Regions from separate parts of the Arthrobacter sp. PGP41 genome, predicted to be linked through region 1. Evidence: predicted binding sites of a transcription regulator. Region 1 holds the regulator's gene; the other holds the start of a gene.
What was found. Region 1 encodes LexA, which represses DNA repair genes until DNA is damaged. Its sites were predicted from a motif close to TCGAACANNTGTTCGA; they were not measured.
Positions count from the first base shown of each region.

Region 2: the regulator LexA is predicted to act here: its motif matches at 3,741-3,756, upstream of C3B78_RS19185 (shikimate dehydrogenase).

Region 1 is NZ_CP026514.1:1,527,176-1,538,846, reverse strand. It holds gene C3B78_RS06975 (histidinol-phosphate transaminase) at 1-629, opposite strand, end outside; gene C3B78_RS06970 (LysM peptidoglycan-binding domain-containing protein) at 734-1,090, opposite strand; gene lexA (transcriptional repressor LexA) at 1,476-2,210, shown strand; gene C3B78_RS06960 (ATP-dependent DNA helicase) at 2,244-4,301, opposite strand; gene hflX (GTPase HflX) at 4,294-5,877, opposite strand; gene C3B78_RS06950 (class I SAM-dependent methyltransferase) at 6,325-6,948, shown strand; gene dapF (diaminopimelate epimerase) at 6,920-7,864, opposite strand; gene miaA (tRNA (adenosine(37)-N6)-dimethylallyltransferase MiaA) at 7,897-8,805, opposite strand; gene miaB (tRNA (N6-isopentenyl adenosine(37)-C2)-methylthiotransferase MiaB) at 8,809-10,368, opposite strand; gene C3B78_RS06930 (regulatory protein RecX) at 10,387-10,878, opposite strand; gene recA (recombinase RecA) at 11,014-11,671, opposite strand, start outside.
Region 2 is NZ_CP026514.1:4,179,432-4,191,102, forward strand. It holds gene pcaH (protocatechuate 3,4-dioxygenase subunit beta) at 1-838, opposite strand, end outside; gene C3B78_RS19180 (bifunctional sugar phosphate isomerase/epimerase/4-hydroxyphenylpyruvate dioxygenase family protein) at 890-2,758, opposite strand; gene C3B78_RS19185 (shikimate dehydrogenase) at 2,758-3,639, opposite strand; gene C3B78_RS19190 (IclR family transcriptional regulator) at 3,808-4,635, opposite strand; gene C3B78_RS19195 (MFS transporter) at 4,865-6,184, shown strand; gene C3B78_RS19200 (ATP-dependent DNA ligase) at 6,285-7,361, opposite strand; gene C3B78_RS19205 (AEC family transporter) at 7,407-8,330, opposite strand; gene C3B78_RS19210 (TIGR03885 family FMN-dependent LLM class oxidoreductase) at 8,502-9,494, shown strand; gene C3B78_RS19215 (alpha-amylase family protein) at 9,491-11,185, shown strand; gene C3B78_RS19220 (pyridoxal phosphate-dependent aminotransferase) at 11,224-11,671, shown strand, end outside.

The DNA.
Region 1 (11,671 bases):
GGCGTTCCGTCGTGTGCAAACTCGTGGTAAGCCTCATCGACGATGACGATGGACTGGCTTTCTTCGCCGGCCTCGTAGACGGCTTCCACCACGTCCAGCCCGAGGCCGGTTCCCGTGGGGTTATTGGGTGAACACAGGAAGACGATGTTGGGCTGCAGCTCCTTGACCTGCCGCGCCGCCGATTCGGCGCTGAGTCCGTAATCGCCGGCACGCTCACCCACAATGTATTCCGTGTCCGTTCCGCTGGCCAGCAGGGGATACATGGAGTACGTGGGAGGGAATCCGAGCGCTGTACGTCCCGGCCCGCCGAAGGCCTGGAGTATCTGCTGAAGTACTTCGTTGGAGCCATTGGCCGCCCAAAGGTTGGATTCATCCAGCCCGTGCCCCAGGTACTCCGCCAACGCCTTTCGCAGCTCCGTGAATTCCCGGTCCGGGTATCGATTGAGTCCCGCTGCCGCATCGGATACCGCGGCGGTAATGGCTGCCCTGACGTCAGCCGGGACCCCGTGGGTGTTTTCATTCACGTTCAGGAGGATTGGAACGTCCAGCTGGGGCGCGCCATAGGGGGTAAGCCCGCGAAGGTTGCTGCGGAGGGGAAGCCGGTTCAGGCGCTCTAGCTGGTCATTCACCTGAACAGTTTAGTGCCAGCGCCGGACACCGGAAAATGTGACGGTTTCCTGTTCGCTCCCGCATGCTGCGCCCTCACGCCCGTGGAGAGGCAAAATGCCGGGCCCTAACTTGCAGGCACGAACAATTGCTGGCCGGGAAAGACCGCGCCGGCAGGGAGGTTGTTCAGCTGCACGATGTCCGCGACGACGTCCCGCGGGTCGCGCTCCGGCGAGACGCTGGCGGCGATACCCCACAACGACTCGCCTGGCTGGACCGTCACTGCGACAGTGGGCGTCGTTGCAAGATCCGTCGCGGACTCCGACGCCTTGGCCGGGGCATTGAAAAAGCCCGCCAGGGAGAAGAGCAGCGCAGCCAGCAGGACCAGCGGAATGCCGATTAGCACGATGCGACCGCGACGGGTCAGCCGAAGCGGCGGAAGAGGCGCAGGCCGCCCGGCCAGACGATTGTCCGACTGGGACATGATTTGCTGCACCGAAAGCAGCTGTTGGCGTGAACCCCGCGTAACAGATGTACCTGACATGATCTGAGCCCTCCTGGACCGTACTGTGCTGCCCGGACGTCCTTCCCGCCGCCCCCGGCCGGACGTATTCCGGCGCGGTCTTCGAAGGACCAGGGCAGTCAGTAGAACATATATTCGAACTTTGCTTTCTCTGTTTTAGCACCTATCAACGAACATTGTCGAGACTCGCTAGAACAAATGTTTGAAAAAGCAATGCGGCTGGCCTAGCTTTGAACCAAAGAACAACCACCCGGACAGTCGATCAGCAGGGTCTGACATTCAAGGGCGGGACCTTCCAGGGCCTGGCCATGGAACGGACCGGCGGAACCGAAAGGCATTGGCGAACATGGCAGCAGCAGCCGCCGGGGGCAGGGCAACCGCGCAACCGAAGAGGACCGCCAAGGGCCTGACTCCACGGCAGAAGAAAATCCTCGAAACCATCCAGCGCTCGGTCAACGAGAACGGGTACCCGCCGTCCATGCGGGAGATCGGCGACACCGTGGGGCTGGCGAGCCTTTCGAGCGTCACGCACCAGCTCTCCCAGCTTGAGAAGCTTGGCTACCTCCGCCGCGACCCCAAGCGGCCCCGGGCCATGGAAGTCCTCATGCCCCTGACCCTGGACGGCGGAGCCGCAAAGCCGGCCAGCCAGGCGTCCGCCGTGCGTTCACCCGGTACAGCGACTGTCACCGAACTGCCCACCGCCCTGGACACGGCAATGGTCCCCCTGGTGGGCCGGATCGCCGCAGGCGGCCCCATCCTTGCCGACCAGCTGGTGGAGGATGTCATGCCGCTCCCCAGGCAACTGGTGGGCCAGGGGGAACTGTTCATGCTTCGGGTAGCCGGGGATTCCATGGTGGATGCGGCCATCTGCGACGGCGACTGGGTTGTGGTCCGCCGCCAGCAGGATGCCGCCAACGGGGACATTGTGGCCGCGCTCCTGGATGACGAAGCCACCGTCAAGACATTCCGCCAGCGCGACGGCCACACGTGGCTGCTGCCGCAGAACACCCAGTACGAACCCATCCTCGGGGACCACGCCACCATCATGGGCAAGGTTGTGTCCGTACTCCGCTCGCTGTAGCCGGGAAACTCCGCCCGCCGCAGCGAGGCGGGCTCAGGCGTTTTCCCGGGCCAGCCGTTCCAGGGCTGCGATCGCCGTCTTCCGGTCTGTTGTGGACCAGAAGGGCGGCAGCGCCCCGCGGAGGAACCCGGCATAGCGCTCGGTGGCCAACCGGGAGTCCAGCACGGCCACCACTCCCCTGTCGCCCGTGGAACGGATCAGCCGGCCGGCCCCCTGGGCGAGCCGGATCGCGGCGTGCGTGGCCGAAACCGACATGAAGCCGTTTCCACCGGCCTGTGCTACCGCCCGTGAGCGCGCCGTCATGAGGGGATCGTCCGGCCGCGGAAACGGAATGCGGTCTATCACCACCAGCCGGCACGAGCCGCCGGGGACGTCCACGCCCTGCCAGAGGGACATGGTCCCGAACAGGCAGGTATCGGGCTCGTCGGCGAACTGCTTTACCAGGGCGGTCATGGTGGAGTCACCCTGGCAGAGGACCGTTATTCCCAGCTTGGGGCGAAGCGCCTCGGCCGCTTCCTCTGCCGCACGCCGGGACGAGAACAGGCACAGTGCCCCGCCACCGGATGCACGGATCAGGGCTTCCAGTTCGTCCAGCGCTTCCGGGGAGGCGCCCCGGCCGGGCTTCGGCAGGTGCCCGGCAACGTAGAGGATGCCCTGCTTCGGGTAGTCGAAGGGCGATCCCACGTCAACGCCGGTCCAGCTGGGGGCGCCGTCGCCCACCAGGCCCAGTCCGCCCGCTGCAGGCTCGAATGCGGAACCGATGGCCAGCGTCGCGGAGGTCAGCACCACCGTGTGGCCGGCGAAGAGCCCCTCACGCAGCCTTCCGGCAACGGACAGCGGCGCAATGTTGATCAACGCCGGAGCGGTCTCGTCCGGCTGGGAGAATCCCTGCGCAGGATCAAAGGAGCTGGCACGGGAAAACCACACCACTTCGCGGTTCTCCCGGGCTGCCAGGAGCCGTTCACAAAGTTCCAGGATGAGCAGCAGCCGGGACCGCGCAAGCTGCCTGCCGCCGTCGGCCGTGGCGCTGCTGTCCCCCTTTGAATCCGAGAGGGCAGCGCGGCAGGCGTCCCGCAGCTGGTCCACGCAGTCCAGCTGTTCATCGTTGAGCCCGTTCGGGAGCAGCCCGTTGGGTACGCCTGCCAATGCGAGCTCCAAGTTGGCGGCTGCGGCGTTCAACGCATCAACCGTGATGGCCGTGTGCTTCCGCGCACCGGCGGCAGCAGCGTGGACCATGGCCACCGAGAGCTGGCCGGAGACCGCCCCGGTGACCCTGTCCTGCAGTTCATGGGCCTCATCCACCACCACCACGTCATACTCGGGCAGGACGGCCAGGCCTTCGAACGCGCTGACAGCGAGCATCGCATGGTTGGTGACCACAACATCCGCTTCAGCAGCATCCTGGCGCGCCAGTTCGCTGAAGCATTCCGCGGCCATGGGGCACTTCTGGGCGCCCAGGCACTCCATGGAGGTCACCGAAACCTGCCGCCAGGCACGGTCCGTGACGCCCGGCAGGAGTTCATCCCGGTCGCCCGTGTGGGTCTTTTCAGCCCATTCCCGGAGCCGCACCACCTCCTTGCCGAGCTGGGACGAGGGGCCGCCCACGGCTGCTGCGAAATGCGGGACGCTGGTGTCCTCGCCCAGGCTGAACAGCTGGCCCTCGGACGGCTCCTCACTGGGGAAGCCGCCTTCCAGCTTGTGCCGGCAGACGTAGTTGGAGCGGCCCTTGACCAGGGCCACTTTGACGGGCCTGTCCAGGGCGGGCGTGATCGCCTTGAGCAGCCGGGGCAGGTCCCTGCCCACAATCTGCGTCTGGAGGGCCAGGGTGGCCGTTGACACCAGGGCGGGCTTGTTGCTCTGCAGGGCGTGCGCGATCAGGGGGATGAGGTAGGCCAGGGACTTGCCGGTGCCGGTCCCCGCCTGGACCAGCAGGTGGTCCCCCGATTCAATGGCGCGGGCCACCTGCCTGGCCATCTCGTGCTGGCCGGCACGGCTTTGCCCGCCCATGCCGGCCACGGCCCGGTCGAGCAGTTCGATCACGAACTGCTCGCCGGCCGTTTCCGTGGCTTCTCCCGCCACGGCCTCAGTCATTGCTGACGAAAGGTTCCAGTTCAGCCGCGAAGCCTTCCCGGACCATCACGACGGCCCTGGTTCCGGCTTCAACGTGGTCGACGCTGATGATCTCGGCGTCGGAGTCGTGAAGCTTGCTGAGCAGGTCTCCGCGGTCGTACGGGATAAGCAGTTCCAGCTTGACGCTGGGCCGGGGAATGGCGTCGCTGATTGCCTTCAGCAGCTCGCCGATGCCTTCCCCCGTACGGGCCGAGACCACCACGTGCCGGGGCTCGCGCTGCTTGAGCCGTTCCACCACGAACGGATCAGCGGCATCGGCTTTGTTGAGCACGATGATTTCGGGCACCTTGCGGGCATCCACCTCGCTGAAGACCTTGCGGACTGCGGCGATCTGCCCCTCGGGATCCGGGTGCGAAACGTCCACCACGTGCAGGATCAGGTCCGCGTCGGCGACTTCCTCGAGCGTGGAGCGGAACGCTTCCACCAGCTGGGTTGGCAGCGAACGGACGAACCCCACGGTGTCGGCAAGGGTATAGCCCAGGCCATCCGCGGTTTCCGCTTTGCGGACGGTGGGATCCAGGGTGGCGAACAGGGCGTTCTCCACCAGGACTCCGGCGTCGGTCAGGCGGTTCAGCAGGGAGGACTTGCCCGCGTTGGTGTACCCGGCAATCGCTACGGACGGCACGGCATTACGACGGCGGTTGGCCCGTTTGGTCTCGCGGGCCGGCTTCATCGCGGCGATCTCCCGCCGCAGCTTGGCCATCCGTGTACGGATCCGGCGGCGGTCCAGCTCGATCTTTGTCTCACCGGGACCACGTGAACCCATGCCGGCAGCCGCGCTGCCCACCTGGCCACCGGCCTGGCGGGACATCGACTCACCCCAGCCACGCAGGCGCGGCAGGAGGTACTCCAGCTGGGCCAGCTCCACCTGGGCTTTGCCTTCGCGGCTCTTGGCGTGCTGGGCAAAGATGTCCAGGATCAGGGCCGTCCGGTCGATGACCTTGACCTTGACGATGTCCTCCAGGCCCCGGCGCTGGGAGGGCGCGAGCTCGGCATCCACCACCACGGTGTCAGCGCCGGTGGACATCACGATGTCCCGGAGCTCCAGGGCCTTGCCCGAGCCGAGGAACGTTCCAGGATCCGGCTTGTCGCGCCGCTGGACGAGCCCGTCCAAAACCTCGGAGCCGGCAGTCTCCGCGAGGGCTGCGAGCTCCCGCAGCGAGTTCTCGGCGTCGGCCAGGGTCCCCTCGGACCAGAGCCCGGCCAGGACCACGCGTTCAAGGCGCAGCTGCCGGTACTCGACCTCGGTAACGTCTTCCAGTTCGGTGGAAAGCCCTGCCGTGCGGCGCAGGGCGCGGCGTTCCTCAAGGTCCTGCTGGTCGCCGTCGTACGTTGTGTGTTCTTCGTCCAGGCGGGAAATCGCCTGGGCTTTGCCGAGCATTGCCTTCCCGTCCCGGCCCTCCTCGCCGCCGCTTGGCACGCTGAGTTTCCTGGCCGGTACGTCCTTGGAGAGAATCCGGTCGATGACAGCTTGGATTTCCGCAGGACTCATGTCCTGGGCGGCTGGATCTGATCCGGTGTTGGGCTGGCTGGTCATGGTCTCCTTTGAAGATTCGGCAGTTCCAGAATAGTGCCGAATGCCGGTGATTGGTGAAGTATTCGCGCTGGGCTGACGGCCTGCGGTCATCCAAGCCTCCTGGCTTGTTGGGCCGGGCGCTGCAGGAGGCAGCGCCGGCGGAGAGGCCACGACTCAGATTCGTGGCGGAAACGGGAACAGCCGGAAACGGCGGGAAGACCAGCAGGAGGCGGAGCTTCGAGTGTTGTCCGGCGACCGGCAAACGAATATACGTTTGGTCCGGTGCACGCAGCGGAAGGGAGAAAACCTGCATCGCTGGGTGGGACAGGCTGCCACATGGGGACAGGCTTCGGGACGGGCTGTGCCCGTGCCGGCTACTCGAAGATCAGGAACATGCCCTCCAGCCTAGCAGAGGGCCGTCCCCGGCAGTTTCCCTTTACGCTGCAAGGCGAACTACTCTGGCCAGTTATGGAGTCCGCACATTATTTCAGCGCAACACCCGCCGGCCCTTTTACCCGCAAGCCGCTGGCTGTCGAACTCGCGGGGCAGACGCGCAGGCTGCAGACTTCCACCGGCATCTTCAGCCCGGACGGTATCGACAAGGGAACCGCCATCCTCCTCGCCGAAGTCCCGGCACCCGCGCCGCAGGGAAACCTGCTGGACATCGGCTGCGGATGGGGCCCGATTGCCCTGACCATGGGCCTGAAGTCGCCCTCTGCCCGGGTCTACGCAGTGGACGTCAACGAACGCTGCATCACGCTGACGAACGAGAACGCTGCGGCGCTGGGACTCGCCAACGTCACGGCCAGTACCCCTGACGCGGTGGACCCGGAGGTGCGCTTTGACACAATCTGGTCCAACCCGCCTATCCGGATCGGCAAGGACGAGCTCCATTCGCTCCTCAAGCTGTGGCTGCCCCGGCTGGCGCCTGGCGGTACGGCGTGGCTGGTGGTGCAGAAGAATCTTGGGGCCGACTCGCTGCAGCGCTGGCTTGCTGCGGAGCTGGACGAATCATTCAGCGTCAGCCGGGAATCAACGTCCAAGTCCTTCCGGATCCTGAAGGTCAGGAAAGCGTCCCGGTTGCCACAATAACTGCCGGGCCGCTCAGCTCAACATGTTCATGGCCCGCCGGGCCGGCAAAGAACTTGACGCCAACCACGCCGCCAGGCACCTGGACGCGCCAGGTGTCGGGGGCCTCCGCACCAGCCCAGTGCCGAATGGCCACTGCCGCTGCGCAGGCCCCGGTCCCGCACGACTGGGTCTCCCCCACCCCGCGTTCGTGCACGCGCATGGTGACTGTGCCGACGCCGTCGTGCACCAGGGGTTCTGATGGAACCACGAACTCTACGTTGGTCCCGTGGGACGGGACGGGGTCGACCACGGGCGCTGTGAACAGGCGGGTCGCCGTGAGTTCCGACAGCTCCGCCAGGGCAACGACGGTGTGGGGGTTGCCCATGCTGACGGAGAGGGCAGGCCGGGGAACTTCCAGGCCTTCTGCAGTGACCAGTGAATCCATCGCCTTGGCTGTGGCTTCCCCGGGGAAAATGAACTCCCAGGGCCCCATGTCCACGGCGTAGTCTTCGCCCGTCCGCACCACGGTCTTGACGCCGGCGCGCGTGCCGATGGTGAGGGCCCCGCCGTCGGGCAGGTCGATGAGCCCCTCCAAGCGGAGGAAGTGGACGAAGACGCGGACGCCGTTGCCGCACATCTCGGACAATGAGCCGTCACCGTTGCGGTAGTCCATGAACCATTCGGCGTCCGGGGTGGCGGCGAGCAGCTCACGGCCCTCCGGCAGGAAACGCGACGGGACGGCACGGATCAGCCCGTCGCCGCCGATCCCGCGGTGCCGGTCGCACAGCGCTGCAGCGTCCTGGGCGGATATGGTCAGGACGCCCTCGGGATCGGCCACCAGGACAAAGTCGTTGCCGGTGCCGTGTCCCTTGGAAAAGCGGAGCCCGCTCAGGGTGCGGAAGGCCGGCTCGGTGGTTTCTGCGAGGGTTGCGTCCATGTTTCCAAGGGTACCGGCCGGGCGGGGCAGCCCTAAATACGCGGTCCTTCGCACAGCGCTGCCGCCTTGGCCACCAACGTTGGGTCCTGCCACTCCAGCCAGGAGATGCGGGGATCGGCACGGAACCAGGTGAGCTGGCGCCGTGCGAACTGCCGGGTGGCCACGATGGTTTCTTCCGCCGCCTCCGCTACGGTCGACGCGCCGTCGATGACCCGGAGGAACTGGGCGTAGCCAAGCGCGCGGGACGCGGTTTTCCCCTGGCGCAGCCCTTGGTTGTCCAACCGTTGGACTTCGGCCAGCAGGCCGTCGTCCACCATGCGGTGCACGCGGCGGGCTAGCCGGTCGCGGAGCACGTCCCGGTCCACTGCCAGGCCCACCTGGACGGCCGGCTGGACGTACTCGCGCTGCGGCATGAAGGAACTGAACGGCCGGCCGGTGAGCCGGTAGACCTCCAGCGCACGGATGATGCGCCGGGCGTCGGACAACCTTCCGGCCGAGACCGGGTCCACTTCGCGCAGGCGCTCCAGCAGCACCGCCTGCCCGTCCTCCGCGAGCTCAGCCTCCAGTTGTTGGCGCACCAGCGGATCTGTTCCGGGAAATTCAAGGACGTCCACTGCGGCCCGCACATACAGGCCCGAGCCGCCGGCCAGGATGGCGCGCTTACCGCGGGCGTGGATGTCCGCGATCAGGGTGCGCGCCTGCTGCTGGAACCGGGACACGCTGGCTTCCTCGGTCACGTCCATGATGTCCAGCAGGTGGTGGGGCACTCCCCTGCGTTCGGCCTGGGTGATTTTTGCCGTGCCGATGTCCATGCCGCGGTAGAACTGCATGGCATCGGCGTTGATGACTTCGCCGTCAAGTTCCAGTGCAAGATTGACGGCGAGGTCGGATTTGCCGGAACCGGTGGGACCGACGACGGCGATGACAGGCGGGGAGCCCACCGGTCAGCGGGTGCGGACGGGCAGCGAGGGCATGCCCAGCGAGACGCCCTTGCCGCCTGTACCGGCACCCGGCGCGGGGGCCCCGCAGGAATCAGCCTGGGACCTGTCCCAGGCATCGCCGGCCCGGGAGCGGCGCAGGCTGTAATCCTCCCGGGTGGGATCGGCCACGAGGTGGAAGGCGGCGGCCTCGGTGATGGTGACAGTGACAAGATCTCCCGGACGCGGAGCCTGGGCGCCCTCGGGGACGGAGAAGTGCACCAGCCGCTGGTCCTGGGAGCGGCCGGACAGCCGGTGGGTTTCCCCGGCTTTCCGCCCGGACTGCGCAGTGACCATGACCTCAACCCTGCGGCCCAACTGGCGCCGGTTTTCCTCTGCCGCGATCCTGTCCTGGAGGGCGGTAAGGCGTTCAAAGCGTTCCTGAACCACGGCCTTGGGCAACTGGTCCGGCAGGTCTGCAGCCGGGGTGCCGGGACGCTTGGAGTACTGGAAGGTAAAGGCGGTGGCGAAGCGGGACTTCTCCACCACGTCCAGGGTGGCCTGGAAATCCTCTTCCGTTTCACCCGGGAAACCGACGATGATGTCGGTGGAGATGGCGGCGTGGGGAATTTTTTCCCGCACCTTGTCCAGGATGCCAAGGAACTTTGTGGACCTGTAGGAGCGCCGCATGTCCCGCAGGACCTTGTCCGAGCCGGACTGCAGCGGCATGTGCAGCTGCGGCATGACGTTGGGGGTCTCGGCCATGGCGTCGATGACGTCGTCGGTGAACGCGGCGGGGTGCGGGCTGGTGAAGCGGACGCGTTCCAGGCCTTCGATATCGCCGCAGGCCCGGAGGAGTTTGGAGAAGGCCTGCCGGTCGCCGAACTCGACGCCGTAGGAGTTGACGTTCTGGCCGAGGAGGGTGACTTCAATGGCGCCGTCGTCCACGAGGGCCTGGATTTCGGCCAGGATGTCGCCGGGCCGGCGGTCTTTCTCTTTTCCGCGGAGGGCGGGCACGATGCAGAAGGTGCAGGTGTTGTTGCAGCCTACGGAGATCGATACCCAGCCTGAGTAGACGGAATCCCGTTTGGTGGGAAGCGTCGAAGGGAAGACGTCCAGCGACTCAAGGATTTCAAGCTGGGCCTCGCTGTTATGCCGCGCGCGGTCCAGCAGGGCGGGCAGGGCGCCAACATTGTGCGTGCCGAAGACGGCGTCCACCCAGGGCGCCTTTTTCAGGATGGTTTCCCGGTCCTTCTGGGCGAGGCAGCCGCCCACCGCAATCTGCATGCCGGGGTTGGCCGCCTTCACCGGAGCGAGGATCCCCAGGTTCCCGTAGAGCTTGTTGTCCGCGTTTTCGCGCACTGCGCAGGTGTTGAACACCACGACGTCGGCCTGCTCACCCTCCGCCGGTACGTACCCGGCGTCCTCGAGCATGCCTGCCATGCGCTCTGAGTCATGGACGTTCATCTGGCAGCCGAAGGTGCGCACCTGGTAGGTGCGTGGCTTCTGGGCAGCCGCTTGCGGAGCGCCGGCGGCCGCTGTGGAGGTGCCGGCACCGGAAAAGGGGGAAGGGATGGTCAAACTCACCTGTTAAGGGTACCGGTTTTACCGTTCGCCACTGTCTGCCGCGGCCCGGGACTCCAGGACGTCATTGACGATCCGGAATGCCTGGGACGGCTGGTACCCCTTGCGGGCGAGCATGGAGGCCAGCCGGCGTGCAACCTTGTCCCGTTCCGCCCGGTCCTGGAGATCCATCCCGGGGCGGAGCTTCCGCTCAACGAGCTGCCTTGCTGCGGCTTCTTCATCCGCGTCCGACAACTGTTCCAGGGCGGCGGCGGCAGTATCCTGGTCGATGCCTTTCTCTGCCAGCTCGCGCCGGAGGGCGCCCTTTGCCAGTTTCCGCGACTGGGCGCGGCTCCGGACCCACATGTCGGCGAATTCGGCATCGTTGATCAGGCGGGCTTCCTGGAACTTATCCAGCACGGCCTCGGCGACGTCTTCCGGGACGTTCCGCTCCGCAAGCTTCTGTGCGAGCTGAAGCCTGCTCTTGGCTGACGCGGTCAGCTGCCGGTAGACGATGGACTGCGCAACCGACACGGGATCAGGCTGGGCGTCCCCTGCAACGGGAGAGTCCGGCGCCGGGCCGTCCTGGAGGTCATCGGCAGACGAAGCGGCGCGCCGCCCGCCGGCTCTGGACCGGCGGGGGCGCGCACTTTCAGGGCTGGTCAACGGTTAGAACCCGTCAACGGCCTTCAGCTTCGGGGAATCCTTGGACTCGGGCTCTGCAGGCTTGACGCCAACACCAAGCTTTTCCTTGATCAGGCGCTCGAGTTCGGCGGCCAGCTCAGGGTTGTCGCGCAGGAACCGGCGCGAGTTCTCCATGCCCTGGCCCAGCTGGTCGCCATCATAGGTGAACCAGGAGCCGGACTTCTTGATGATGCCGTGCTCCACGCCCATGTCAATGATGCCGCCCTCGCGGGAGATGCCCTGGCCGTAAATGATGTCGAACTCGGCCACCTTGAAGGGCGGGGCCATCTTGTTCTTGACGATCTTCGCCTTGGTCCGGTTACCGACCGAATCCGCGCCTTCCTTGAGGGTCTGGATGCGGCGCACGTCGATACGGATGGAGGCGTAGAACTTCAGTGCCTTACCGCCGGTGGTGGTTTCCGGGGATCCGAAGAAGACACCGATCTTTTCACGGAGCTGGTTGATGAAGATTGCGGTGGTCTTGGTCTGGCTCAGGCGGCCGGTGATCTTGCGCAGGGCCTGGCTCATGAGGCGTGCCTGCAGGCCCACGTGGCTGTCGCCCATGTCGCCTTCGATTTCGGCACGGGGCACCAGCGCCGCGACGGAGTCGATCACGATGACGTCCAGGGAGCCTGAACCCACC
Region 2 (11,671 bases), 1.6 Mb from region 1:
TTTCGGTCCAGGTCCGCTTGGGCCCGGTGAGGACGATGTCCCAGTTGTAGCCCAGGGCCCACTCGGGTTCGGTGAGGCTGTGGTCGTAGCTGGCCACGAGCCGGTCGCGGGCGTCCTGGTCCACGATGGTCTGGTAGATCGGGTCCAGCGGGAAGAGCTGGTCCCCCGGGAAGTACATCTGGGTGATGATGCGCTGGGTGAACTCGGTGCCGAACAGGGAGAAGTGGATGTGCGCCGGGCGCCAGGCGTTCAGGTGGTTCTTCCACGGGTAGGCTCCGGGCTTGATGGTGGTGAACCGGTAGGAGCCGTCCGGGCCGGTGATGCAGCGGCCAATGCCCGTGAAGTTGGGGTCGATCGGGGCCGGGTGCTGGTCGCGCTTGTGGATGTAGCGGCCGGACGCGTTGGCCTGCCAGATCTCCACCAGCTGCCCGGCCACCGGGCGGCCGTCGCCGTCCAGGACCCGGCCGGCCACAATGATCCGCTCGCCCTGGGGTTCGCCGTTGTGCTGGATGGTCAGGTCCGACTCCAGCGCGTGCACGTCCTGGTGCCCGAACGCCGGGGAGTACAGCTCGATGGTCTCCGGGTCCGCGTGGTGCAGGCTCTTGGTGGGGTGCCGCAGGATGCTGGAGCGGTAAGGCGGGTAGTCCAGCCGGGGCTGGGTTTCCGCCGGGGCGCCGTCCTTCAGTGCACGGGCGTAGGCATCGGCCAGGCCGTTGATCTCCGCGCTGAGGTCAGCCTGGGTTTCAATGGAGCGGTCCAGCGGCACATGCGCGGCCTTTGGCTCGGCGGGCGGGACAGACTCGTCCGTTTCACGCGGAGTGGCGGCTTCTTCCGGCACGGCTGGCTCCTTTCTGGTTTTCGTTTGGATCGGTCGGTTACGTGGTGCTGGTCAGATGCGGTGCAGCGAGTCGTACTGCACGGCGTGGCGGACGGGGGCATTGGGCGCCCCGTAACCGTCGTAGTTGCCGCGGCGTTCCACCATTTCGAAGAACACGCTGCCAATGGTGGCGGTGTAGAAATGGAGGAATTCGCCGTCGGCGTCGCGGTCATACAGGAGGTTCAGTTCCTGCAGTGTGGCAAGGAACGCGGGGTCGAGGTCGAACCGGGCATCCAGGTCCTCGTAGTAGTTGGCCGGGATCTGCAGGAACTCCAGTCCCCGGCCGCGGGCTGCCCGGGCCGCGGACACGAGGTCCTCCACCGCGAAGGCGATGTGCTCCTGGTAGGTCTTGTGCCCGGAGGCCTGTTGCGCCGGGGCGAGATTGAGCACCAGCCGCACGGCGCCGTCGGACGTCTGCATGACCTGCGAGCGGACCAGCCCGCTGGGGCTGGGCACCTCGGCGAACGGCTGCGGCTCCAGGGCCAGGGCGCTGGTGTAGAAGAGGACAGCTTCGTCGAAGTGCTGCCACGGCTGGGCCAGGTTCACGTGGTCAATGACCGCGTTCTGCGGCTGCCGCGGGTGTTCCAGCCCCTCGCCAAACTCACGCGTCCAGGCCGCCGTACCGTCGGGACTACCTTGGCACAGGAAGATTTCCGTGGAGTCCGGTGCGCAGATGCCCTGGAACACCTCCTCGTCCGCCTGGACCTTCCGGGCCACCACGGGCGCCTTCAACTGCTGCGCGCGGGCCGAGGCAATCACGGGGGAATCGACGTCGAACCCCAGCGCAGCGATGGCAGGTTCCGCGTGCGACGCCGCCTGCTCGTTGATGATCACGCGGGCCTGGCCCATGGTCCACAGCTGGACGTCCTTGGTGCGGTGCCGGCCCTCGAACCCGAAGCCGAGCTGGCTGAGGAGCTTCTCGAGCTGCGCGGTGTCTTCGGCCTTGACCTCGGCGAAGTTGAAGCCGGCGGGCTCGTTCACCTTGGGCAGGGTGGCGAGTTCCATGGGATAACGACGGCGGGACGCGGCAACAGTGCCCCCTTCGGCTTCCGGCGCGGTGCTTGCGAGCCACTTGGCGCTCTGCTCCTCCAGCCAGATCAGTGAGCGCATGGCGTCCACGGCGGTGCGTTCGACGTCGGACTGGCGGAAGACGTCGTTGAAGACTTCCAGTGACACGGGCCCCGTGTAGCCGGCGCGGACCACGTGGCCCATGAACTTGGCGAGCTCGAACTGGCCCTCGCCGGGGAACACGCGGTAGTGGCGGCTCCAGGACAGGACGTCCATGGAGAGCTTGGGGGCGTCGGCCACCTGGACGAAGAAGATCTTCTCCGCGTTGATCGTCTCGATCGGGGCGGTGTCCCAGTCGCGCGAGAGGATGTGGAAGGAGTCCAGGCAGGTACCGAAGTTGGGGTGGTCCACCATCTCCGCCAGGCGGTAGGCGTGCTCGTAGTCGTTGACGTGCTTGCCCCAGGCCAGGGCCTCGTAGGCGACCCTGATGCCGTGGTCCCCTGCCAGCTCCGCGAGTTCGGAGAGCTGGGAGGCGCGGAGTTCGTCGTCGTCGATGGTGGCCGTGGCCACGTTCGAGCAGACCAGGATGGTGTCCATGCCCAGCCGGGACATCAGCGTGAACTTCGCTTCAGCCCGCCGAAGGTTGGCCTTCAGCAGGTCCGGCGTGACGCCTTCGAAATCCCGGAACGGCTGGTAGAGGTCCAGCCCGAGGCCGAGGTCGGCGGCCATCCTGCGGACGTCCTCGGGGCTCAGCGGCGAGGTGACCAGGTCCTGTTCGAAAATCTCGATGCCGTCGAAGCCCGCGATGGCGCAAGCCTGCATTTTTTCCTTCAGTGTGCCGGAGAGGCAGACCGTGGCGATTCCGGTGCGCATCAGGCGGCCACCTCCTCGGCGGCCACGAGCTCCAGGAAGTGCGAGCGCATACGGTCCGGGTCCGGCTCCAGGCCGGTGAAGATGCGGAACGCGTCGGCGGCCTGGCCCACGGCCATCCGGCCGCCGTCCAGGACCTCGCAGCCTTTGGCGCGGGCGCCCCGGACGAGTTCGGTGTCGATGGGGCGGTAGACAATGTCCGCCACCCAGTGCCGGGACTCCAAAAGGTCCAGGTCCAGTGGAACGCCGGGGTGGGCGGCCATGCCCACGGGGGTGCAGTGCACCAGGCCGTCGGCCAGGGGCATCAGCTGCGGCAGCTCCGTCGTCGTCCGTGCAATCACGGTACTGTCCGGGAAAAAGCCGGCCAGCTCGGCCGCACGGGCGGCGCCGCGCGCGGCGTCCATGTCCACGAGGTCCAGGTAGCGGACCCCGGCGGTGAGGAGGGCGTAGGCGACGGCGGAACCTGCCCCGCCGGCGCCCAACTGGACTACGCGGTCCAGCTTTGCGGCGGGGAGGCCTGAAGCCAGCGCGGCGGCAAAGCCGGAAAAGTCGGTGTTGTGGCCAACGAACCGGCCGTCCTCGATCACCACGGTGTTGACGGCCCCCAGCCGTCGGGCATCCGGAGAAATTTCATCCAGGTGCCGGAGGACCAGCTGCTTGCACGGGTGGGTGATGTTCAGGCCATTGAAGCCGAGGTTCCGGGCACTCTTGAGGAGCTCTCCCACGGATTCCCCGGAAAGGCCCAGTTCCAGGAGGTCGATGGGCCGGTAAAGGTAGCGCAGTCCCAGCACATCACCCTCGCGTTCATGCATGGGCGGGGTGAGTGACGGCATCACGCCGTCGCCGACCAGTCCCACGAGGTAGGACTCAGTTCGATTACTCATCCGTGCAGCTCCTTTGATACGGCACCGGGCGGCCGGCGTTTGCCGTTGGGCGTGCGCTGCCAGCAGGTGACTGGAATAACGATATAACAAATGTTCACTTCTCGCACTTTTGTTCTAGATACGAACAAAGGGGTCCTGAATTTGCGTAATTCGGGCGATTGGGCACGCTCACCGCTGCGGAAGACGTGCAGCCAGTTCCGCCGCGGCCTCCTGCAGCAGCGGAACGTGCGCCACCAAGCCTTCAAGGCTCAGGCGGAAAACAGGAACGGCCGTAGCCAGCGAGGCGAACGCGTGACCCTGGGAATTGAGCAAAGGGACCGCGACGGCGCGCATCCCGGCCTCGTTCTCCTCATCCATCACCGCATACCCCTCGGCCCGGACCTTCCCGATTTCGGCGCGGAAGGCGTCGCGGTCGGTGATGGACTTTTCCGTTAGCCCCTCCAGCGGAAGCTCCGCCAACAGCTTTTCCCGCTCGGAATCCTCGGCGAAGGCCACCAGGGCCTTTCCGACGGCGGTGGTGGAGAGGGAGCCCAGGTGTCCGGGGTCGCTGGTCACCCGGAACATCTGCGGGCCGTCCACCTTGTTCACCGTCAGGTGGTGGTGGCCGTCCCGGACGCTCAGGATGGTTGCCTCGCCCGTCTGCTCGGTCACCCGGCGCAAAACCGGCATGGCCGTTCCTGCGAAGCCGTGGTGGTTGGAGACCCGCTGGCCCAGCTGGAAGATCCGCAGGCCCAGGTGGTACCGGCGCCCGTCCGGTTCATAATCAACGAAACCGTCCCGCGTCAGCGAGCCCAGCAGGCGGTAGGTGGTGCTGAAGGGCAGGTCCGCACGGCGGGAGATTTCCGCGGCACTCGCACCGAGCGGCTCATCGCCCAGGAGGACCAGGAGGCCGAGGGCCTTGCCCACCATGTCGGTACGGTCCGGTTTGGCCGCCTTGGCGTCCGCTTTGATCTCGGCAGCTACGTCATCGTCCGCTGTGGTTTGATTCACACTCATACCTCGATGTTGCCACATAGTGAGAGCTATTTCTAGATGGTGATTATTTTCTTGACAAGTGACTCCACTCACAGCCATCATTGCTGTATCGCACAAGTAGCTCCCACCATGTGGCTACTGTTCGGGTTTTCCAAACTTTCCAGCCGTGCCAGCCAAGCCCCTACCCCAGGCCGTGCCGGCTGCGAGCCCTGATCCATCCGCGACAAAGTCGTCACATCTAAGGAACTCCATGAGCCAGTTACTTCCGTCCACTGAGCCAGGCACCGCTGCCCCGGCCGGGACGCCGAAGAAGGCAGCCCTCGCCAGCTTCCTGGGCAGCGCCGTCGAATACTACGACTTCTTCATCTTCGGTTCCGCCGCAGCGCTGATCTTCCCCACGGTCTTCTTCCCCAATGCTGACGCGAACGCGGCCATCATGTCCTTCGCCACCTTCGGTTTCGCCTATGTGGCGCGGCCGGTTGGCGCCGTCATCCTGGGCCACTTCGGTGACAGGGTGGGCCGCCGGAAGGTCCTGATGTTCACCCTCCTGCTGATGGGTGCCTCAACCTTCCTGATCGGCTGCCTCCCGGACTTCAACACCGTTGGCTGGTGGGCTCCCGCCCTGCTGGTCCTGGCCCGGCTTTGCCAGGGCCTTTCGGCTGCCGGCGAGCAGGCCGGCGCCTCCTCCATGACGCTGGAGCACGCCCCGGACAACCGCCGCTCCTTCTTCACCTCCTGGACCCTCACCGGTACCCAGGGCGGCCAGGTCCTCGCCGCCCTCGTCTTCATCCCGGTGCTCGCACTTCCAGACGAGATCAAGTACGGCATCGGCTGGCGCGTCCCCTTCTGGCTGAGCGCCGTCGTCGTGGTGGTTGCCTTCTTCATCCGCCGCACCCTGCACGAGCCGCCGGCCTTCGAGGAAGCCCAGAAGTCCGCGCAGATCTCCAAGCTCCCCGTCGCTGACCTCCTCAAGGGCCACTGGCGCGACGTCCTCCGCGTCATCTGCTGCGCTTTCATCGCTGCCGTCTCCACGGTGTTCGGCACCCTCGCCATCAGCTACGCCAAGACGGTTGCCGGCGTGGACGGCACCACCACGCTGTGGCTCGTGGTCGGCGCCAACCTGGTGGCACTGGGCACCCAGCCGCTCTTCGGCATGCTCGCTGACAAGATCGGCCGCAAGCCGGTGTTCATCTACGGTGCCGTGGCCAGTGCCGCGCTGACCCCCGTGTTCCTGCTCAGCCTGGAATCCGGCAGCGTGCCGCTCATGTTCCTGGCAGCAATCGGCTTCTTCTCCTGCGGCTACGCAGCCTCCAACGCCGTCTGGCCGTCCTTCTACGCCGAGATGTTCAGCACCAGGGTGCGCTTCTCCGGCCTGGCCATCGGCACCCAGCTGGGTTTCCTGATGGCAGGCTTCGCCCCGGCCATCGTCGCGGCCATGGGCGGCATCAAGCCCGGCGGGTGGGTCCAGATCAGCATCTTCACCGCCGTCATCTGCTCCATCGCTGCCATCTCCGCCCTCACGGCCAAGGAATCCTTCAGGACCCCCACCAAGCAGCTTGGCCTGAAGTAACGCACCAGCCCGGTTTTAGGACCGGACGGCCCGCCATTCCCCGGAATGGCGGGCCTTTACTGGGTAAAAATGGGCTGTTCCGGCAGCAACCCGGCAGCAACTACGGCCGTCCGGTCTCCAGCACCGACGCCAAGTCAAAGCTGACCGGCTCCTCCAGCTGCGCGTAGGTGCAGGATTCCGGGTCCCGGTCCGGCCGCCAGCGGTTGAACTGGGCCGTGTGGCGGAACCTGTCGCCCTCCATGTGGTCGTAGCGGACCTCCACCACCAGTTCCGGGCGCAGCGGCACGAAAGACAGGTCCTTGCCGGCGCTCCACCGGCTGCCTTCGGCGTTCCGCGGGGTCCGTTCGCCCTCCTCCTGCCTCGCCCACGCCCACGGGTGGTGGTCAAAATCGGTGACCAGTGGCTGGAGCTGTTCAAACAGTTCCTGCCGCCGCTTCATGGGGAAGGCGCCTATCACCCCCACACTGGCCAGGCCGCCGTCGTCCTTGTACAAGCCCAGCAGCAGGGATCCGATGGCGTCCGGCCCGCTCTTGTGCAGCCGGTAACCGGCCACCACGCAGTCGGCGGTGCGCTCGTGCTTGGTCTTGAACATCACCCGCTTGTCCGGCTCATACCTGCCGTCCAGGCGCTTGGCCACCACGCCGTCCAGCCCGGCACCCTCAAACTGCCGGAACCACTGCTCCGCCGTGTCCTTGCCCGTGGTGGCAGCGGTGAGGTGGACGGGTGCCTTGCTGGCGGCGAGCGCCTTCTCAAGCGCAGCCCGCCGTTCCGTGAATGGCCGGCCCGTGTAGTCGTCGTCGCCCAGGGCCAGCAGGTCGAAGGCCACGAAGGAGGCCGGCGTCTGCGCCGCAAGCAGCTTGACCCGGCTGGCGGCGGGGTGGATGCGCTGCTGGAGGGTGTCGAAATCCAGCCGGTCGCCGGAGGAACCGATCAGGATGATCTCGCCGTCCACCACGCAGCGTGGCGGCAGGTTCTCCTTCAGCGCCTCGACAAGTTCCGGGAAGTAGCGGGTCATGGGCTTTTCGTTGCGGCTGCCGATCTCCAGCTCATCGCCGTCGCGGAAGATGATGGACCGGAACCCGTCCCACTTGGGTTCATAACTGAGCTCCCCCTCCGGGATGCCGCTGACGGCCTTGGCGAGCATCGGCGGGACGGGCGGCATCACGGGGAGTTCCATGTGCCCCATCTTGCCGGGCGGCAGCCGCTTCCGGAAGACCGGCGCTCAGCCGGCGAGCAGCCACACAATGAGGATCAGCGCAGGGGCCGCCGCCGCCGTCGACAGCAGGACGGTTTCCCGGGCCACCGCAACGCCGCGCCCGTACTTGCCGGCGAACAGGAACACGTTTTGGGCAGAGGGCAGCGCCGCCATCAGCACCACGCCCAGGAGCATGTGCTGGTCCAGGTTGAAGGGAAAGCGGCCGACGACGAAGGCAACCATGGGCATCACCGCGGACTTCAGCGCGGTGGCAGTAAGGATTTCCGCGGTGTGGCCGCCGCCTTGGAGCATCCTGGTCCCGTGCAGGGACATGCCGAAGGCCAGCAGCACCACGGGAACGGCGGCTCCGCCCAGGAGTGCCAGCGGTGCCATTACGGGTTCGGGAAGTTCCACGTGGAACGCCGCGAGGACCACCCCCAGCAGGGATGCAATGATCATGGGGTTCCGGAAGGGCTGGGTGAGCAGCAGGCGCGGCGAGACCCGGCCGGCCGCGGAAAGGTCCAGCAGGGTGAGGACCAGCGGGGCGAACAGAAGCAGCTGGACCAGCAGCACCGGTGCCACGGGGGTGGCGTCGCCCAGGGCATACAGCGTGACGGGGATTCCGATGTTGTTCGCGTTGACGTAGGAACTGGCCATTGCCCCCACGGCGGTTTCCGCCAGGGGCCGCCGGAACCACAGCCGGCTGGCGAGAACGTACAGCAGTGCGGTGGCGGCTGCCGTGATCAGCGCCAGCGGCACGTAGGCCGAAAACACCACCGTGAGGTCCGATTCCAACACCACGGTAAACAGCAGGACGGGATTGGTGATGAAGAAGGCGGTGCGGGTGAGGGCGGAGACCGTGGGCTCACCGCCCAGGCCGCACCGTGCGGCGATGTATCCCACCGCAATGACGACGCCGATCACCGCCAGGCCGATCAGCACACCGCCCACAGGGGTACTTCCTTCCGTTTCCGCCACCTGCGCGCGAGTCCGAGGCAGGACAGTACTACAAGTTACCAACTTATCCGACAAGTCGTGGGCAGCCGGACAGGCGCCATACCCTGACGCAGGAAGACCCACAACCCCTCGACACAACACCTCCCCGGACGGTAGAGGTTAACGATGGTTACTGTCGGCTTCCACGCCTCCCACGAACAGATCAGTCCCGGGCAACTCCTCAAGGACGTCCAGCACGCGGAACGGGCAGGATTCGATGCCGCGATGTGCTCGGACCATATCGAGCCGTGGTCCGCCCGGCAGGGGCATTCCGGGTTTGCCTGGTCCTGGCTGGGCGCCGCGCTGGCCACCACCGGCCTCCGGTTTGGAGTGGTGACGGCGCCTGGCCAGCGGTACCACCCGGCCATCATCGCCCACGCCTCCGCCACCCTTGCCGGCATGTTCCCTGGCCGGTTCTGGATGGCCCCGGGCAGCGGGGAGAACATGAATGAGCACATTACCGGCGACGCGTGGCCGCCCAAGGAAACGCGGCAGCGCCGGCTGGAGGAATGCGTTGAGGTGATCCGGCGGCTCCACCGGGGCGAGGACGTTACGCACCACGGCCTGGTCACCGTGGAACAGGCGCGGATCTGGGACGTTCCGGACACCCCGCCACCCCTGATCGCTCCTGCCATCAGTGTGGACACTGCCCGCCGTGCCGCCGCCTGGGCGGACGGCCTGGTCACGGTCAACCAACCGGCAGGCAAGCTCCAAGAGATGCTGGCCGCCTACCGGGACAACGGGGGCCGCGGCAAGGCTGTACTGCAGGTGCACCTGTCCTGGGCGTCCCGTGAAGGGGATGCGGCAGCGATCGCCCTGGACCAGTGGCGGACCAACACCTTTGCCCCGCCGGTCCCGTGGGACCTCCCCACGGCCGGGCATTTCGACGGCGTCAGCGGGCAGGTGGGCGAGGAACAGGTCCGCAAGGCCGTCAACGTTTCGGCGAGCCTGGACCAGCACGCCGAGTGGCTGGCCGGCTACTCCGAGCTGGGCTTCGACGAGCTCTACCTGCACTTCGTGGGGCAGGAGCAGGCACCGTTCATTGATGCGTTCGCAGCAGAGGTCCTCCCGCAGCTGCGTGGCTCGCGGCTCCAGGCGAAGGCCGAGGCTCCGGCATGAGGATCGCCGAAACCTCGGATCTCTGGTGGAAGAACGCAGTAGTGTACTGCCTGGACGTTGAGACATTCTTTGATGACGACGGCGACGGCACCGGTGATTTCGCCGGCCTCACCCAGCGCGTGGACTACCTGGCCGCCCTGGGAGTGACCTGCATCTGGCTGATGCCGTTCTACCCCTCGCCGGACCGGGACGACGGCTACGACGTCACGGATTTCTTCACCGTGGACCCCCGGCTGGGCACCCTGGGAGACCTGGTGGAGTTCGTCCGGGCCGCCAAGGACCGCGGCATGCGGGTCATCGCCGACTTCGTGGTGAACCACACCTCGGACCAGCACCCCTGGTTTGTCGAGGCCCGGCAATCCACGGACAACCGGTACCGGGACTACTACGTGTGGCGGAGCGACACGCCCCCGGATACCTCCTCCGAGGTGGTGTTCCCGGGTGAAGAGAACTCACTCTGGACCAAGGACGACGCCACCGGCGAGTGGTACCTGCATATGTTCGCCAAACACCAGCCGGACCTGAACGTGACCAACGAGTCCGTGCGGAACGAAATCGCCAAGGCCATGGGCTTGTGGCTGGAGCTGGGCCTGGACGGGTTCCGCCTGGATGCCGTGCCTTTCTTCCTGGAAACCCGGGGCCAGCCCAAGGACGAGGCCGCCAACCTGGATCCGCATGAATACCTGGCAGCATTGCGGAGCTTCGTCAGCCGTCGGAACGGGAGCGCGGTCCTGCTGGGCGAGGTGAACCTGCCCTACAAGGAACAGGTGGAGTACTTCGGCGGCCCCGAAGGCAACGAGCTGAACATGCAGTTCGACTTCATGTCCATGCAGCACATCTACCTGTCGCTGGCCCGCCGGGACGCCCGTCCCCTGGCCGAGACCCTGAAGAGCCGGCCACCGCTCCATCCCGACAACCAGTGGGCCATGTTCGTCCGCAACCATGACGAACTCACCCTGGACAAGCTCACGGACGGCGAGCGCGAAGAAGTTTTCGCGGCGTTCGGGCCCGAGAAGAACATGCAGATCTACGGGCGCGGGCTGCGCCGGCGGCTCCCCCCGATGCTCGGCGGCGACCAGGAACGCCTGAGGATGGTGTACTCGCTGATGTTCTCACTGCCCGGCACGCCCGTGCTGTTCTACGGCGAGGAGATCGGGATGGGTGAGGACCTGCGGCAGAAGAGCCGCGCCGCCGTGCGCACCCCGATGCAGTGGAATGACGAAAAGAACGGCGGGTTCTCCACCGCCAACGTGTCCCAGCTGGTGGCGCCCGTCGTCCGGGGTGAGTACGGCCCCGAGAACCTGAATGCCGCCAAAGCCAAGCGGGACCCCGGTTCGTTGTTCAACTTCATGGTCACGCTGATCCGCCGCTACCGCGAATCGGCGGAGCTGGGCTGGGGCAAGTTCGCCGTCATCGACCAGCCGGAACCGGCCGTCTTCGCCCACACCCTCAGCTCGGACGGCGGCGCGCTGGTGCTGCTGCACAATTTCGGGGAAGAGCCCGTAAAAGTCCGGGGCACGGTGGCCGCGGAGGACGGGCCGCGGAATGCGTTCAGGGACGCTGTCCTGCTGGACCTGTTCGACGGCGACAACACAGCGCTGGATCCCGACGGCAGCTTCACGGTTGAGCTGGGACGCTACGGTTACCGCTGGTTCCGCCTGCACCGCAAGGGCGATCGGCCGGCACCCTAGCCGTGCGCCGGCGTCGTCCGTCTGTGAAAAAATCAACCATGCGCCCCATGCAACACTCCAGCAAGCTCCAGAACGTGCGGTACGAACTCCGCGGACCCATCCTGCAGGCGGCCAAAGCCATGGAGGCGGAGGGGCACCGGATCCTCAAGATGAACCTGGGGGACACCGCACCGTTCGGGCTGGAGGCGCCGGAGTCCGTGGTGGTGGACATGATCCACCACCTTCGCGGGGCCCAGGGCTACAGCGACTCGAAGGGCATCTTCACGGCACGCACGGCGATCTCGCAGTACTACCAGACCCGCGGCCTGATGCAGATTGGCGTGGAGGACGTCTTCATCGGCAACGGCGTCAGCGAGCTCATTTCGATGTGCCTGCAGGCGTTCATGGAAAACGGCGACGAGATCCTGGTGCCGGCACCGGACTACCCTCTCTGGACGGCCGCCATCACCCTGACCGGAGGCAAGCCGGTGCACTACCTCTGCGACG